One region of the Peribacillus sp. NPDC056705 genome, then DNA from elsewhere that is predicted to be linked to it. Evidence: predicted binding sites of a transcription regulator. Region 1 holds the regulator's gene; each other region holds the start of a gene.
What was found. Region 1 encodes LexA, which represses DNA repair genes until DNA is damaged. Its sites were predicted from a motif close to CGAACATATGTTCG; they were not measured.
Positions count from the first base shown of each region.

Region 2: the regulator LexA is predicted to act here: its motif matches at 3,001-3,014, upstream of recA (recombinase RecA).
Region 3: the regulator LexA is predicted to act here: its motif matches at 3,412-3,425, upstream of ACFRAK_RS14180 (YhjD family protein).

Region 1 is NZ_JBHTYI010000008.1:48,763-54,381, reverse strand. Features, by position in the region: gene tkt (transketolase) at 1-1,020, opposite strand, end outside; gene ACFRAK_RS12765 (DUF896 domain-containing protein) at 1,256-1,489, opposite strand; gene ACFRAK_RS12760 (YneB family resolvase-like protein) at 1,555-2,211, opposite strand; gene yneA (cell division suppressor protein YneA) at 2,231-2,542, opposite strand; gene lexA (transcriptional repressor LexA) at 2,698-3,321, shown strand; gene ACFRAK_RS12745 (hypothetical protein) at 3,605-3,835, opposite strand; gene ACFRAK_RS12740 (hypothetical protein) at 4,190-4,477, shown strand; gene ACFRAK_RS12735 (esterase/lipase family protein) at 4,820-5,619, opposite strand, start outside.
Region 2 is NZ_JBHTYI010000003.1:45,962-51,580, forward strand. Features, by position in the region: gene rny (ribonuclease Y) at 1-1,456, opposite strand, end outside; gene recA (recombinase RecA) at 1,809-2,855, opposite strand; gene ACFRAK_RS04900 (competence/damage-inducible protein A) at 3,203-4,435, opposite strand; gene pgsA (CDP-diacylglycerol--glycerol-3-phosphate 3-phosphatidyltransferase) at 4,458-5,042, opposite strand; gene ACFRAK_RS04910 (RodZ domain-containing protein) at 5,211-5,619, opposite strand, start outside.
Region 3 is NZ_JBHTYI010000009.1:150,984-156,602, forward strand. Features, by position in the region: gene addB (helicase-exonuclease AddAB subunit AddB) at 1-1,800, opposite strand, end outside; gene lepB (signal peptidase I) at 1,991-2,554, opposite strand; gene ACFRAK_RS14175 (TVP38/TMEM64 family protein) at 2,588-3,202, opposite strand; gene ACFRAK_RS14180 (YhjD family protein) at 3,487-3,858, shown strand; gene ACFRAK_RS14185 (ComEC/Rec2 family competence protein) at 5,223-5,619, shown strand, end outside.

The DNA.
Region 1 (5,619 bases):
AGCAGGCAGTTCACCTTTGATGGCAAGCTCCAATTGCTCTGCTAACTCAGGGTGAGCTTCTTTGTAATTTTTAAACAATTCATTCCAAGCTTCTTCTTTTTGAGCGCCTGCATCAACAACAGCTTCATTGAAGTGTGAATACACTTCCTCAGGAACGTGGAAGTCCTCTTCGAATGTCCATTTATATGCTTCTTTTGTCAATTTCAGCTCATCTGCACCAAGCGGAGCTCCGTGAACAGCAGATTTACCTGAACGGTTTGGTGAACCGTAACCAATAACCGTTTTCACTTCGATTAATGTTGGGCGTGCATCGTCAGTTTTCGCTTCTTCAATCGCTTTAGCGATTTCCTGAAGATCGTTCCCATCCTCAACGCGGATATATTGCCATCCATAAGATTTGAACCGGGCTGCTACGCTTTCACTAAATGATTGACTTAAGTCTCCGTCAAGTGAAATATCATTAGAATCATATAAAACAACAAGTCTTCCGAGTTGTAGATGTCCAGCTAATGAAGCTGCTTCTGCAGAAACACCTTCCATTAAATCCCCATCTCCACAAATGCTATATGTATAATGATCGACCACATTATAAGAATCGCGGTTATAGCTTTCTGCCAAGTGACGTTCTGCCATTGCCATTCCGACTGCCATTGCGATACCTTGTCCAAGCGGCCCAGTAGTTGCATCTACACCAGCCGTATGTCCGTATTCAGGATGTCCTGGGGTTTTACTGCCCCATTGGCGGAAGCTTTTCAAATCATCGATAGATAAGCCATAGCCCGATAGATGAAGAAGGCTGTATAACAGCATAGACCCATGACCAGCAGAAAGAACAAAGCGGTCTCTATTAAACCATTCTGGATTTTTCGGGTTATGGTTCATATATTCGGTCCATAGTTTATACGCCATCGGCGCTGCACCCATTGGCATACCTGGATGGCCAGAATTAGCCTTTTCAATTGCATCAATCGATAATGTACGAATCGTATTAATAGAAAGTGCATCTAATTTATCTAACATATCGTAAAAACATCCCTTCCTGTAATGTACCTCTTTATATTATATTGACAAGCTTAATATCACAACTAAAATCACTATTTACTGCCCCAATATTACAATTTTCTAGAAATAAGAGAAGCCCCCTATTTAGATTAAACTAAATAGGAGAATACATACATGAATGCACTCTCTTTTTACTCCTAAATGCTAATAGAATCTTCAAATGGAATGTTCCATCAGAAGAATCCAAGCATTATTAATGTAAGTTTCTTTTTTCTTTTATATTTTTTATCTTTTGAGGAGTGACATCATTACCTTCTGGATCGACGACTTTCACATGCTCCAACGTATTGGTCATGGACTTTCTGAATGTTTCCAAATACTCACTTCTCAATTGGGTTTGCTCTTTCGCCTCAACTTCCGTCAAACCTTCAGCCTTTGCCTTTTTAGAAAGTTCATTAATACGGGCTAATTTTTCTTTTGATAACATAATTTCGCTCCTTCATAATCTGCGGATATTGTCATGGTATTAAAAAAATAGCGAAATTACAAGTTCTATGATTGACTTTCCAGTGTATTCAATTGATGTTCGAGAAAACGCCTATTCACTGTAGCCTTAGAAACATTGTATCCAAAGCCCCTCAAAGTTGCTGCGATCTCTGCAAATGTCAATCCATTGGCCCGAAGCTTAATAATTTCTTCTATAGGAATCTCCTTACGGTCCCTTCCGGTGGAATTCCTTTGATTCTGAAGATTTTTTTGAGGACGATACCCTTTTTCAACGGCCCTTATCATCCCGCGCTTTATTTTTAGATTATGTAGTTTCCTTTGATATTCTTCTACAATTCCGACAATCTGGATGACCATCGCATCCGAATCCGATAGCTCAAGTTCGCCATCGTGTGAGAGCGTATAAATTTTCACATCTTCTTTAAGGATGACATGGAAAAGGGCTATTTTGGCATTCCCTCTTCCCAGCCTCGTTTCGTCCTGGATTAATAGTACTTCAGCTTCTTTGGTTTTAAATAGTTCGAGCATGTCAAAAATGCCATCCCTATTTAACTCATAACCACTAGCCTGTTCTTTTATTATGGAAATGACTTCAACATCCATCTTTTCTGCCAATTTGACTAATTCATCTTCCTGCCTTGCCAATGATGTTTCCTGTGACTCTTTTTCTGTGCTGACCCTACAATAGATTACCGCTTTCATAATACCCTACCTTCACTGCTTACTGCTCACTGGCCAAATTCTGGACAAGTTCTTCCCCTTTAACCGGTATGACGATGACTTGACCGGGTTTAATCGAATCTGCCCTTACTCCATTATGCTCTTCTATCCAACCAATGAATTCTTTTTTTGTCAAATTTGCTTCTTCATATTCTTCGGCAATTCCCCATAGGGTGTCACCTTCACTTACTTCTATAGAAAGGAAATCATTTTTTTGATCATTGTTCAATGTACAAGAGAATAAAATTGAAAAGATAAATACTGATCCCGCTAATAGAATCGTATAAATATAATTTTTGTATAATTTTTTCATAAATATCCCTCCAAAGCGAATGTTCGTTCGTATGTTATGACCAAATTATAATACGAACGTTTGTTTCAGTCAACAACAAAATTCGAACTTATGTTTGTATAGAGTTGGGGGCCATGCTATAATATAGCAAAGAACATTGGGGAAGAGGTGCACTAATGACTAAACTATCAAAACGGCAGCAAGATATTCTTGATTTCATTAAAGAAGAGGTTCGCCAAAAAGGGTATCCACCTTCCGTACGGGAGATTGGCGAAGCAGTGGGACTTGCATCAAGTTCAACAGTACACGGACATTTATCCCGCCTGGAGAGTAAAGGCCTGATTAGACGTGACCCAACCAAGCCAAGGGCCATTGAAATAATGAATTCGGAGGAAGCGAACAATATTCCAAAAGCCAATGTCGTGAACGTTCCGTTACTTGGAAAAGTAACAGCGGGCATGCCTATAACGGCCATCGAGAACATAGAAGAATACTTTCCGCTTCCCGAAAGCATGGTTCCGCATGATGACCATGTATTCATGCTGGAAATCATGGGTGAAAGTATGATCGAAGCTGGAATTCATGATGGAGACTATGTCATCGTGAAACAACAAAGCAATGCCAATAATGGAGATATCGTCGTGGCCATGACGGAAGATGATGAAGCCACTGTAAAACGATTCTTTAAGGAACCGGATTACATAAGGCTTCAGCCCGAGAATTCAAATATGGAACCAATTATTTTACGAGATGTTTCGATACTTGGAAAAGTAATAGGCTTATATAGACAAATACACTAAAAGCGCTAACCGCGCTTTTTTTGTTTGTTTAATTTATGTCCCGAATTCTCTCAATATGCATATGGAAGAGTAGGTTTTGATATATTTTTTAATAGAATCTATTTTCATGTGAATATTACATCTTTTATAACGGATGTACGGTTCACTATCCCTCTTGATATAAATACTTTGGAAAGAAGCTCATTCAAAAAAAGGAGAGCGTTGAAATACCGTTCCCAGTTAAAATTTCATGTCATTCTTAATGATTCACTTTAATAAGGTAAAGTTCGACCAAGCCATTCCACTATTGAATCTTCACTTGTGTAGAATCATATGCTTTTCCAAGCGCAGAGACGGAATCCCCTTTACTGACAATATGATAAACTTCCTCGTTACTTGCTTCATATTTAGTTAAATCGCTTGTTTTTATAAGGTTCACCAGTTTTTCTGTATATTTCGGATCCGAGGCATACCCCGCATCGAATATTGCTTTGGATGTTTTTTTCTCCAATGACAGCTGTATATAGACTTCCATTTCATGACGTCCCGTTTACGTATAGATTGGCAAGATCTCGAAGACTTTCTTCCCAAGATGGGTATTTCCTGAATTTGTTCCATCCTTGAACGGGCACACCGATGTGGTATTCGATTGTTTATGTTGGCTCTTTCCGAGTTGTTTTAAACCATTCCCGCGGCCAACTAGAAAAAGCCGTCAATCCATATAATTATATGGATTGACGGCTTTAAAATTGAACTCTGAAAATCTTCAAAACCTGGTTGCATAACCTTTGATATATTAGTTTTAAATATGAATTTTTTTATTATAGTATAAAGCCTTGATAAAAAGTAAAAATTAATTTTGAAAACTTCTATTTAAGGTGGTGAAATTATGGACTTCCCAACCATCCATACAAACTTTTGGGATGCAGTAATAGCCATTCCTATCATCATGATTCTTACTCAACTAATTAAGGTCATATTTCATATTCGCCCAAAATTCATCCCTACCATCGCTTTGGGTCTTGGCTTGTTCATTTCCATTTTCATCAGTCATCGTCATCACTTGGTTGCAGGGATTTTCATGGGCTGGTTTTATGGCTATGCAAGCATTGGCAATTATGCTGCACTTAAAACAGGTATTTTGTCTTATAGAGAATCTTATCAAAAGACAGATTAAACCCGTTGTCTCGCTGCAATTCATCAATCTCTTGTATTGCCACAAGCCCGACTGGCTTCTATCCCCATCGAGCAACAGTTAAATCAATATCTAAATTAACAATTGCGACCTTAATTTTCCTTTGGCTGAATAACCAACTCTCATGTTAACCATACCATTATACATTACCCACAAAATACCTTTTCAATTAAATAAAGGTATTAATCGGTAAAAAAGAGGTTCGAAATGCACTTATCCCGAACCATGATTTTAAAAGAAAAATTGAATGTTCTTTTAGAAAAAAACCGTACTCAAACTGACTTTCCTTCGAATTTGATACCTTCTCAATAAGAAGGCATTTCACTATTTCTCGATATAGACCGAACGAACCAGAGTCCGGGTTCTTTCAGTGCCATCCACATTTTTTTCCTTGACGTCAATGGTTACATTATAAACACCTGACTTAGGCACTTCTGGAAGGGTACCAGTAAAATTTTCGGTCTCCAGTACCTTAATTGAGCTTTTCTCACTAATTTCATTACCGGTTTCATCTACTAAGCGAACCAAAAAAGTTGTGCTGTTTGGCGTTTTTTTATCATTCATTGGATTCTTTATTAAAAATTTTGCATCTTTTTGCTTAACTTTTCCGGCCATACTTAATGTAATGGGATTCTTTTCGTTAAATTGAGCTGTGAACAGGTAGGCGTCTTTTGGCGATTTAGTCTTCATTCGCACCTTCCAGTCACCGATTTCGAGGTTGTTTCTATTGAATGTCCGGATGGTTGCACCATTAAAAAAGGAAGTTTCATTTTGGGCTGAATTAACCTTTAAGGAAGGTGAATATTTTTTATTTGATGGAGAAATCAATTCAACCTCGACATCATCTGAGGCTGTATATATGGTTATATTACCCGGGGCTGATTCATTTACATGGAAACTTTGTTCATTCCAAACATTTTGTTTCAGGGCATCACCCATAACGGTTTGAGCAAGTGCGGTTGTAATGACATCATCTTCAACTCGTTCTTTATAATTGACATTAAATCCAGGGATCCCAGCGGTGGTAGCACTCCTTAAATAGGGTTCAATTCTTGAAAATACAGCTGAACCGACTCGGATATTGTCGTGATCAAAGTTTGGATCCGTAAATAAATGTGTTGCGT
Region 2 (5,619 bases), on a different contig from region 1:
GTCGATGTGCAGAAAGATCATCGATTTGTTCTGGTTTCACTAGAATCCGCACTTCTCGTCCGGCTTGAATCGCAAAAGATTTCTCCACTCCATCATAGGATTCAGAAATTTCCTCAAGTTTTTCAAGTCTTCTAATGTAATTTTCAAGCGTTTCACTTCTAGCTCCCGGTCTTGCAGCTGATAATGCATCAGCGGCAGCCACAAGCACTGATATGATGGAAGTTGGCTCCGTATCGCCATGATGTGAAGCGATGCTGTTAATGACAGTTGGATGCTCTTTATATTTGGTTGCTAATTCAACGCCAATTTCAACATGACTGCCTTCCACTTCATGATCAATCGCTTTCCCAATATCATGCAATAAACCTGCACGACGGGCAAGAACTTCATCCTCACCAAGCTCAGCGGCCAGTAAACCTGAAAGCTGGGCCACCTCAATTGAATGTTTAAGTACGTTTTGCCCATAACTGGTACGGAACTTCAAACGTCCTAGTATTTTGATGAGATCTGGATGGAGACCGTGAACACCAACTTCAAAAGTTGTTTGTTCACCAATTTCACGAATATGTTCATCTACCTCACGTCTTGCTTTGTCAACCATTTCTTCAATGCGAGCCGGATGGATCCGTCCGTCCTGAACAAGTTTCTCAAGAGCCAAGCGTGCCGTTTCCCGTCTAATTGGATCGAATCCGGATAAAATGACAGCTTCAGGAGTATCATCAATAATAAGGTCAATACCTGTTAGCGTTTCTAACGTCCGGATATTTCGTCCTTCACGTCCGATTATACGTCCTTTCATTTCATCGTTTGGAAGATTTACTACAGAAACGGTGGTTTCTGCAACATGATCAGCCGCACAACGCTGAATGGCAAGAGAAAGGACTTCTTTTGCTTTTTTATCAGCTTCTTCTTTGGCACGGGTATCACTTTCTTTAATCATAAGCGCTACATCGTGAGCCAGCTCGTTTTCCATTCGGTCGATAATGATTGCTTTAGCTTCTTCACGAGTTAAACCGGAAACACGTTCAAGCTCTGTTTGCTGCTTACGAACCGTCTCGTCCACTTTGCTTTCCATCTCTTCAATATGCTGTTGTCTTTGGTTTAGAGAATCTTCTTTTTTCTCCAAAAGGCTCTCACGTTTGTCTAACGTTTCATCCTTGCGGTCCAGATTCTCTTCTCTTTGCAATAACCGATTTTCTTGTTTTTGTAATTCGTTCCTTCTTTCACGGGCTTCCCGATCCGAATCGGCACGAACTTTATGAATTTCATCTTTTGCTTCCAACAAGGCTTCTTTCTTAAGTGCTTCCGCTTCACGTTTTGCATCCTCAAGGATGTGTTCTGCAGAGCCCTTTGCCCCTGCTATTCTACTCTCAAATTTTGATTTGTGAATAAAATAACCAACAACTGCACCGACGATTAGGCCAAGCAAAGTGAAGATGATTGTCATGGGTTCCATCGTTTCACCTCCCCTTGCTATGAACTTTTTACATAAAATGTTGAACTGTCGGCAAGTACATTGCACATAAATTCAATATACAGCACTTAATTTTCAAAATTTTAGTTTGAAAAATTGTAAAATATACATATTAATTGTATAGTTGAGAATTTTTATTGTCAAGCGTTTGTCCCTTTGTATCAATGATTATTCAAGTTTTCTTGATAATAACCATCATAATCTACAGCATTCATTATGGAAGAAGTCTGTAAATCTGATTTCGATGCCCATTAATCCGCTGGAAATTTCGCACTTTTCTCAAAATATACAGAAAAGGCCTAAGCAAACAAGCTTAGGCCTTTTCCAAATATCATTAATCAAGCAGTTCAAAATGCTCTTCTGGTTCATTTTCTTCTGGCGGTAATTCATGCTCTCCATCGAGATTATAGTGATCTCTGATTTTCCGAGAAATTTCCTGAGCGATATCCTGATTTTCTTTCAAGAACAGCTTCGCATTTTCGCGACCTTGTCCGACACGCTCTTCATTGTATGAATACCACGAGCCGCTTTTAAGGACGATATCAAGATCAGCACCCATATCGATGATTTCACCTTCCTGTGAAATCCCTTGACCATACATGATGTCAACTTCTGCTTGACGGAATGGTGGGGCAACCTTGTTTTTTACAACTTTGATTTTCGTTTTATTACCGACGATTTCATTACCTTGTTTTAATTGTTCCGCACGGCGCACTTCCAGACGAACAGTTGAATAGAACTTCAATGCCCGGCCACCAGGAGTCGTTTCCGGATTCCCAAACATAACACCGATTTTTTCACGGACTTGGTTAATGAAAATGGCAATGGTATTTGATTTATTAATGGAACCAGACAGTTTTCTAAGTGCCTGAGACATCATCCGGGCTTGAAGACCCATATGGGAATCTCCCATTTCGCCTTCGATTTCAGCTTTAGGAACAAGTGCTGCCACCGAGTCAATGACAATGATATCCACCGCTCCACTTCGAACTAACGCTTCAGCGATCTCTAAGGCTTGTTCACCCGTATCAGGCTGTGAAAGCAGTAACTCATCGATATTCACACCAAGTTTTTCTGAATATGCTGGATCTAAAGCATGCTCGGCATCAATGAATGCAGCCGTGCCGCCAGTCTTTTGTACCTCTGCAATAGCATGTAATGCAACAGTCGTTTTACCGGAGCTTTCAGGTCCATATATCTCAATGACCCGGCCTCTTGGATATCCTCCCACTCCCAATGCTACGTCCAATGCTAATGAACCGCTTGAAATCGTTGAAATCCTACGATCAGACTGTTCCCCAAGTTTCATAATAGAACCTTTACCAAATTGTTTTTCAATTTGTTTTAACGCCATATCTAAAGCCGCTTGACGATCACTCACTCAATTTCCTCCTCTATATTCAAATAATCGGCTGTCCGATTAAAGGTGTACTTACGTTAGCAATTATTTGAGATCAAGGTTTGTACCCTGTCTCAAAACCTATCTTTACTATATACTCTTTTTACTATTTTGCCAAGCAAAAAGTCGAACATTCATTCGTTTTTTTCTTTCGGGATATTCTTTGTGAAAAAGCGTTTTATCTAAAGGAAATCTCCATTTCGTTTCACTTACTCCCTAAAAAAAACAATTTCATTGAATTAACTTTTTTCTTTTTTCCCTATTTTTCAAGAAACAAACTTCTAAAACCAAATAAAAAGCAGAGCTGTAAAAAGCTCTGCTTATAGCGTTTATAAATCCCTTAATAGGTAATGACAGCCGTATTTCACACTCCGAATACGGTTTTGTGCCCTGCTTCCTGAAAGATTCAACTCCTTGAAATGAGTGTTTCCATCCCGATAGGAAATGCCAATAAATACTGTACCTACAGGCTTGCCTTCTTGTTCATCCGGCCCTGCAACGCCCGTAAAGCTTATGCCTACATCCGCATCGAGCTTGTTCCGGACATTAGAGGCCATTTCCATAGCACACTCACCGCTGACCACTCCATACTCGGATATGGTATCATCACTGACGCCGAGGACATTAGCCTTCGCATCATTCGTATAGCAGACAATTCCGCCTTTGAAAACTTTACCGGCGCCTGGGATGGTTGTCAGCTGTTCTTGGAACATCCCTCCGGTCAAGCTTTCAGCTGCCGCAATTGAAAGCTTGCGGATCGTTAATTCTTTTACAAGTTCCTTTATTAGCGAAGTATTATCACTTCCATAATGGAACTTGCCGACCCTGCTAAGAATTTCTTTTTCCGCTTCCAAAATAAGCTCTTCGCATTTTTCTTTAGATGAGTCTTTAGCGGTGATCCTTAACGTCACTTCCCCTTCGGCTGCCAGCGGGGCAATTGTCGGATTCGTTTGATTGACAAGGAGATCTTCAATCACCGTTTCCAGTTCGGCTTCACCTATACCGTAGAACCGAAGAACCTTGGAATCGATCCGTTCATGCTTTTCCAATTTATTCATGATCTTTTCATAACCATAACTTAAAAACATCGGCTCCATTTCACTTGGCGGCCCAGGTAGAAGCATATATGTAATCCCAGATTTGGACAAGACCATTCCCGGTGCCATCCCATGATCGTTTGCCAACACTTCACTGCCTTCTAAGACGAGGGCCTGCTTTTTGTTGTTTTCCGTCATCGGACGTTCCCTTTTTTGGAAGTAGGCTTCAATGGATTGCAATGCTTCATCATTAAAAACGAGCTTTTTCCCTATATGGCGAGCAATCGTTTCTTTCGTTAAATCATCTTTGGTTGGACCAAGTCCACCGGTAAAGACAATCAAATTTGCCCTTGATTCAGCGATTTCTATAGCTTGTTGTAAACGGCGGTCGTTATCCCCGACCACAGTATGGTAAAAAACGTTGATCCCCATTTCCGCAAACTGCTGCGATAAGAATCTTCCATTAGTGTTATTGATTTGCCCTAAAAGAAGCTCTGAGCCCACTGCAATGATTTCTGCATCCATCTTTTCAAAACCACCATTCGTTTTACTTTGAATTAACAAATACTTCTTTGTTTTTTATAAAATAATCCAAACCTGACCAGATTGTAAAGATTAATGCAATCCATAATGCGATATTAGCAAAAGGAAGTGAAATGAGGGCAAATGGAAGGTTATGCAGCAATAAAGCCGATATAGAAACAATTTGTGCCCATGTTTTAATTTTTCCAAGCTGGTTCGCTGCAACCACTTCCCCCGTACCCGCTAACACCAAACGTAATCCGGTGACCGCAAACTCACGACTTATGATCACGATGGCAATCCAAGATTGACCGTACATTAAATCTAGATCAACCAAAACGATTAAGGCAGCCGAAACCAGAAGTTTATCAGCCAATGGATCTAAAAATTTCCCTAAATCAGTAATCATATTATACTTTCTGGCAAAATGGCCATCGATCCAATCCGTAGTGGAAGCGATAATAAAGAGGATGGCTCCAGCCAGATGCGCCACTGGCAAACTGTATTCTCCCCAAGTTAGTGTCCCCCATGAAAAAGGAACGAGCATGATGATTAAAAATACTGGTATTAAACAGATTCTTGCTACTGTAATCTTATTAGGCAGATTCAAAACTTTTACCTCCAAAATTTACGCGTGCCATTTGGGCAATGCGTCTTAGACTAAAATAATGCTTATATGTATAACTTATCTCAAAATCCAATCTTATATGCCGGGTAAACCATTTACTGCAGCCTTACTATTGTATATATAGAGCAAAAATAGTCATCTATAAGATGACTATTCGGCTTTCGTAAATTGTATCGTAACCAATTGCGTATTCACTTCAGTCGGTGAAATGGAATACTCCAGCTTCTCATCATTCACATAAATCTCAGTTTCATATGCCCTGCCTATATTGATGACAGCTTCTTTCTCATTGGTGAAATCAATTTCCTGGCTCTTGTCCTTGTCGATAGTGCCCTGGAAAAGTAACTTACCTTCACCATTTTTTATGCCTACCCATGGTGAGCCTTTGGAGGTCACCTTTAATTTAAAGGTATCGGTATTTTTTAATTCATACGTACTATTTTTACCGCTGGAACTGGTGACGGCAAGGTTTTGCTCTTTCTTTTCATCCTTGACAACTGCATCATCTTCATTCTTCTTATCAGATGAATCTGATTTTTCTTCATTCTGTTTTTGGTCT
Region 3 (5,619 bases), on a different contig from region 1:
TGTCTTCACATCATCCAGGCGGGATAAATCTAGATTGGCAACCAATACTTGGTCAATTGCCGGAGGTACCAAAGAAAATTCAAGAGACTCCAGACCAGCTTCAATGATAACTGCAAACTGTTTCAGGGAAAGCTCTTCCCCGCTCAGCAGTTCAACGAATTGGTCCAATAGGTCGACAACTGCATTCCATGTTTGCTCATGCTCTCTTGCCGATACCAGATCACCTGCTTCTTCTGCCTCTTGTTTCAGCTTTTCCAATTTTTCCGGTACATGCAATTCTTCCAGGTATAGATAAAGGGCTTCACACAATTCCCTGCCATTAACAGCCTTTTTAACACGTTTTGAGAGCTTCAAGATAGGCTCGGTAAATAATTGCTTCAGCTCATTCAACTCTTGCTCAAGCTGCATTTCCTTATCCGTTTGATTTCGGTCCTCTAGTTCCAGTCCGCGGAAGCGCCGGTAGGTCCAACGATCTTTGGACGTCCACCTGCTTCCTTTAATGCCACGGGCCAGCACATAGTTTTCCAGCTTATCTACCTGTTCGCGCATTCTATCATGGTTATTTTGCAGCGGAAATAGAAGCTCCGTCTTGATCGCACGAAATACCGGCTCATAACGCCAATAGCCATTGATGATCTCCAAAGTGGAACGAATCAGTTCGATTAGAGGATGATTCAGCATCGTCCGTTTGGAATCGACGAACAAGGGAATTTGATAATCCCGAAAAACAGTTTGTAAAATATCTGCGTACGCTTCTCCATTCCGGACTAAAATCGCAATATCACTGAAACGGTGCTGTTTCTGTCTGACCAGCGACAAGATGTCCCTGGCAACTCCTTCAATCTCGGCTCTGCGGTTAACTGCCTGGGCGATCGTTACATCAGGCGACTGCTCAAACGCTTTGGCAGGTCTAATGGCAAAATAAGTTTCCAGATGATTCAGTCCCGGGCTCTTTCCAAATCTTTCCGTCCCTTTTAAGATCCGATCTTCTGAAATCGGTATGCCATTCCTCAATCCAGCCTGATAAAGGTGATGATATAGATTTCCCGTTTGCCTGAACAACTGCAAATCATCCGGAGCATATTGTCTATAGGGCTGATCTAACGTCAGCGAGATCGTTACACTCCTGCACAGCTTGATCATTTCTTCCACAATCAATAATTCCTGTGGAGTCAAACTATAAAAACCATCGATATATATATCCGCTTCCTTTATATAGGAAGAATCAGCCATTTTCTCGATCAGTAAAGTGAAGTAGTCCTCGGAATCCAAATATTTGTTAACCATTTCATCCTCAAAAGCCTGATAGACCAATTCAAGATCATGCAGTTTATCCTGAATGCCGCTGCCGGCCTGTGAGGTTTCGGCCAAATAGTTTTGAATGTCATCAGGTTGGATGCAATACTGCTTGAACTCAGCCAGCATTAGCTCCATCTGCGCAATGAACCCCTGCTTATCAGCAGAACGACGAAACATCTTTAATTCTTCCTTTTTATCATCCATGATCTTCCGTATCAACATATTAACGCCAACGCTGTCCAAATGCAGCCGGCTCATCCCCCCGGTCTCCTGAAGAACGCGCCAAGCAAGCCTGCTAAAACTAAAAACCTGTGTCCGGATCATTCCGGCAAGGCCTGGTGTTTTAATTAATTTATATTCAGATAGAAACGTCATCTGATCAGGAACGAGGTAGATAATTGGATTTCCTTCGGGATCTTCTGCCAATTTGGAGCGAATTTCGCCCAATATATTCGAAGTTTTCCCTGCACCCGATCTTCCCAGTAAAAAACGGAGTGACATCTCTTTTTCCCCCTTACAACATAATATCTAGATCCATCATACCAGAAATACTTTAGTAACCATGACTAGGTTTCTGTTTCCAATTAGAATTACTTTCTATTATTTTAACGTTTCCCCTGAAAAAACACCAATCGTACGTTCGTGTTTTTCCCCAAAAGAAAAAGCCCACATAATTTTTGGGCTTCTACGATCATTCACCTGTAAATCTATAATTGAATTCTTTGACCGGCCAATATCGAACATCCACTTTACCGACAACATTTTCAACCGGTATATAACCAAAGTGACGGCTGTCAGCACTTTCAAGACGATTATCACCCATGACAAAAAGCTTGCCCTCGGGAACTTTGGTCACATCCGTCAATTCTTTTAATGTAAAATCACCCGTAAAATCCTGTCCCGGGAAACCTTCCTTGAATTTCTGAAGATAAGGCTCATCGACTTTCTCACCATTTACGTAAAGCCAATCATCTTTATAACGAATTTGGTCACCTGCAACGCCTATAACTCGCTTAACATAATCTTCTTGTGAGTTCGCATGAAAAACAATAATGTCAAAACGGTTGATATCATGAATATGGTAATTGATTTTATTCACGACAAGTTTATTTCCATCTTCTAGGGTCGGCTGCATCGACTTCCCTTCAACATCATAGCTTGAAAAGAGAAATGTACGGATCAAGATGTAAATAACAAAAGCTATCATCGCTGGTTTTATCCAATCGGATAAAGAATTCTTGTTTGTTTTTTCCATCTAGTTCAACCCCTACTGCATTTATATACTAATTTATTGTCCCTCTTCCCTCTTCATGCTTTTATTTAACCGGACTTCAAGTCTTTTCCCCACATACCATAGGATAAAGATGACGATCCCGATAATGATCGTACGCACAGGTTTATGAATTAAGGATACTAGATCGTAACCTACGAAGCTGATCGTAAAGATCATCACCGCTTTCCCTCCCACTACTGCAAGTCCATATTGCAAGGGACTGACTTTTGAAAGTCCTGCCACGATATTAACGATGGCCGAAGGTGTAAAAGGGAAGCAGAGCAATATGAACAAAGGTCCGAATCCATGGCTTTCCACCCAAACCATCAACCTCTGCACCTGTTTATGCTTTTGCAAAACTCGGAAAAATCTCATTTGACCATATCTTCTAATAATCCAAAAGATCAAATAAGAGCCCGCTACCGCCCCAATCCAAGAAAATAAAAAGCCCCACCAGAGCCCAAAAGCCGTTGCGTTAGCTAGCACGAACACCACTAAAGGCAAAAAGGGCAAAAAAGCTTCCAACATCGGCAGTAAGATCCCAGGAATTGGACCGAATGAGCGATATTGCTGAATAAGTGCAGATATATGATCAAGTGTAAACCACTCGCGTATAGTATCCAAATCCATAATTATCTCCCTCGACATGCTGCTATCAAAGCAGCATAAACTTATTAAAAACTGTTTATTTTAGATATATCACTTTCCCCTGAAATTGCAAGAATTATTACCCATATACCTTCATACTTTCCCTAACTCCGGAAAACATAATCTTGTTAACGAATATTTCTAGATTTATCAGCTTGCATATACACTGAAAATACATTAGGATAAAAAACAGAACAAATGTTCTTTTTCCTGCATGGTATACATACTAATATTAAAAGCCGTGCTATTAGAAAGGAGCGGTCATGATGACCCGCATTCCAGAAGATGACCGTAATATGATTGAAAAAGCCATCTACCTCCCTATGGTTATAACAGTCTTAAACCGGGATCTCAAGGTCATCGAAATTAGTCCATTTAAATTAAAAAGGCCCTATTCGGAGCTAGTCGAACATATTTTAAAAGTGGTTCAAGACGAACTTGCCGAGGTAAGGCGATATTTGCGCAAGGAGAATATTAAAGTTAGTGAAATCAAACGCGATGAATCCTTCACGATGTATTGTTTTTTATATAAAGGATACGAGGAACATCATAATTATTTCAATCCTCGCCTGCGCAACAAAACCGAAGAGTTGTTATGTTCTTACTTTTTCGAAAAAAAACACCGTTCAAGGAATTAGCGGGTTACAGGCATCGCCACTATATGTTTGTATGTTTGTGAAATATGGGTATGTTTGTGAAATATGGGTGTTTGGAGCATTTCGGGAAGGATACAGATGCCCTTCGTTGTAAGTAACATTCACCTGTATGAATATTCCATAATCAAAATATAATTGGCTAGTACAAACATTAGCGCCATGAAATATCATTTTTCTATCAAGGCATAACCTATGTAATCAAAGTGCATATATCCTTAACCTTTTAGTTTTGAGAACCTTTAAATCAAAGTTATCTACATGTTCCTTGGCAAAGGTAGGAGTGGTGTTTCCACCCTCATCAAACCAAGGGCACTCCCCATATTGATGAGAAAGTTAGGAAAACAGTTATATTGAAAGAGGTGCTTGGAAAAAAAAATCAATGCTAAAGTAACCAATGTCATTACCTGCCGTGTATCACATCACTCACGATTTGCACTGAACGATTTCTAAGGACACATTCCTTAACGAATAATAGGCCGGTCGGGCTCGTCTGTTCATAATTAGTCATTTTAATCACCTATACGCCTATTATAACCATTCGCCAACACTATCATTTTAGAGTCCGTATAACGTTTTTTTTGCAAAAGATTGTTAATTGCATATCCATACCTATATCTACTAGTAACGATCTCTTGATATAAAACGTATAAATCAAAAAAGAACTTTCAGAAAAAAATAAGAACCTTTCGCGAATAGTTTGTGAAACATTGAACAAAATTGTTGTTGCATTGTGGGTGTCTATATATTTTGTATTAAGAAATAATCATCAACAAACTTATACCCCCATTGTTTAATCGTAAAAAAATTTCCCCAATCCCTTATTTCTCATAAAAACCATGCAATGTTTTATTTGCATGGTTTAATTTGTAGCCAAAAGGATTTGTATCTAAATTTTAAAACAAAGTTGATTGGAACGAAAGCTGCGATACTCCTGCTTAGAAAAGCGTGTCCAAGGGAGACCCCTCAGGCGCAAAGAGCGCCGAGGAGGCTCCCGGGGCCGCTCGCTGAAAGCGAGTTCCTGGAGTGGAAATCAACATTTAAATTGTACAAACCAAAAAAGCAGTAGACAAACTCATCAACATTCTCTGTAATAAAATATTTTGTTGGTAATCCTAACTTTCTATATTACTTTCAACATTCTTCTTATAAAATTCTGGGAGTAATAGATTTTCCATTGATTTTCACCTGTAAATTAATAGCTTTATCACTTAGACATAAATACCTAGTTCCATTTCACCTAACCATGATTCAGACGCCCATCTCCCTTTTTTTATCACCAAGAAAATCATGCCCAAATCCCCATTTTTTCGGTTAAACATGGTAAATTATTATTTGGAGGGGAAAAAATGAAGAAAATAAATATTCTACTGGTCGCTGTTCTTGTTTTGTCTTTATTCACTGGACTTAAAACAACCGAGGCAGCCTCAAATGTGAAGGTACATTTCATCAACGTAGGACAAGGGGATTCAATCCTTATCCAAACAGGTAACGAAAACGTTTTAATCGATGGCGGCGGTAAAGGAAAGGGCGACGAAGTTGTAGCCTACCTAAAAAAACAAAAGGTAAAAACACTTAATGCATTAGTATCCACTCACCCAGATGCGGATCATGTGGGCGGTCTGGCTTATGTGATTAAATCGCTTAATGTTAAATCTGTGTATGCCCCTAAAGTTTCTCATACTACACAAGCATACAAAGACTTTTTAACGGCTGTTAAGCAGAAGAAGCTTACAATAAAAAAGG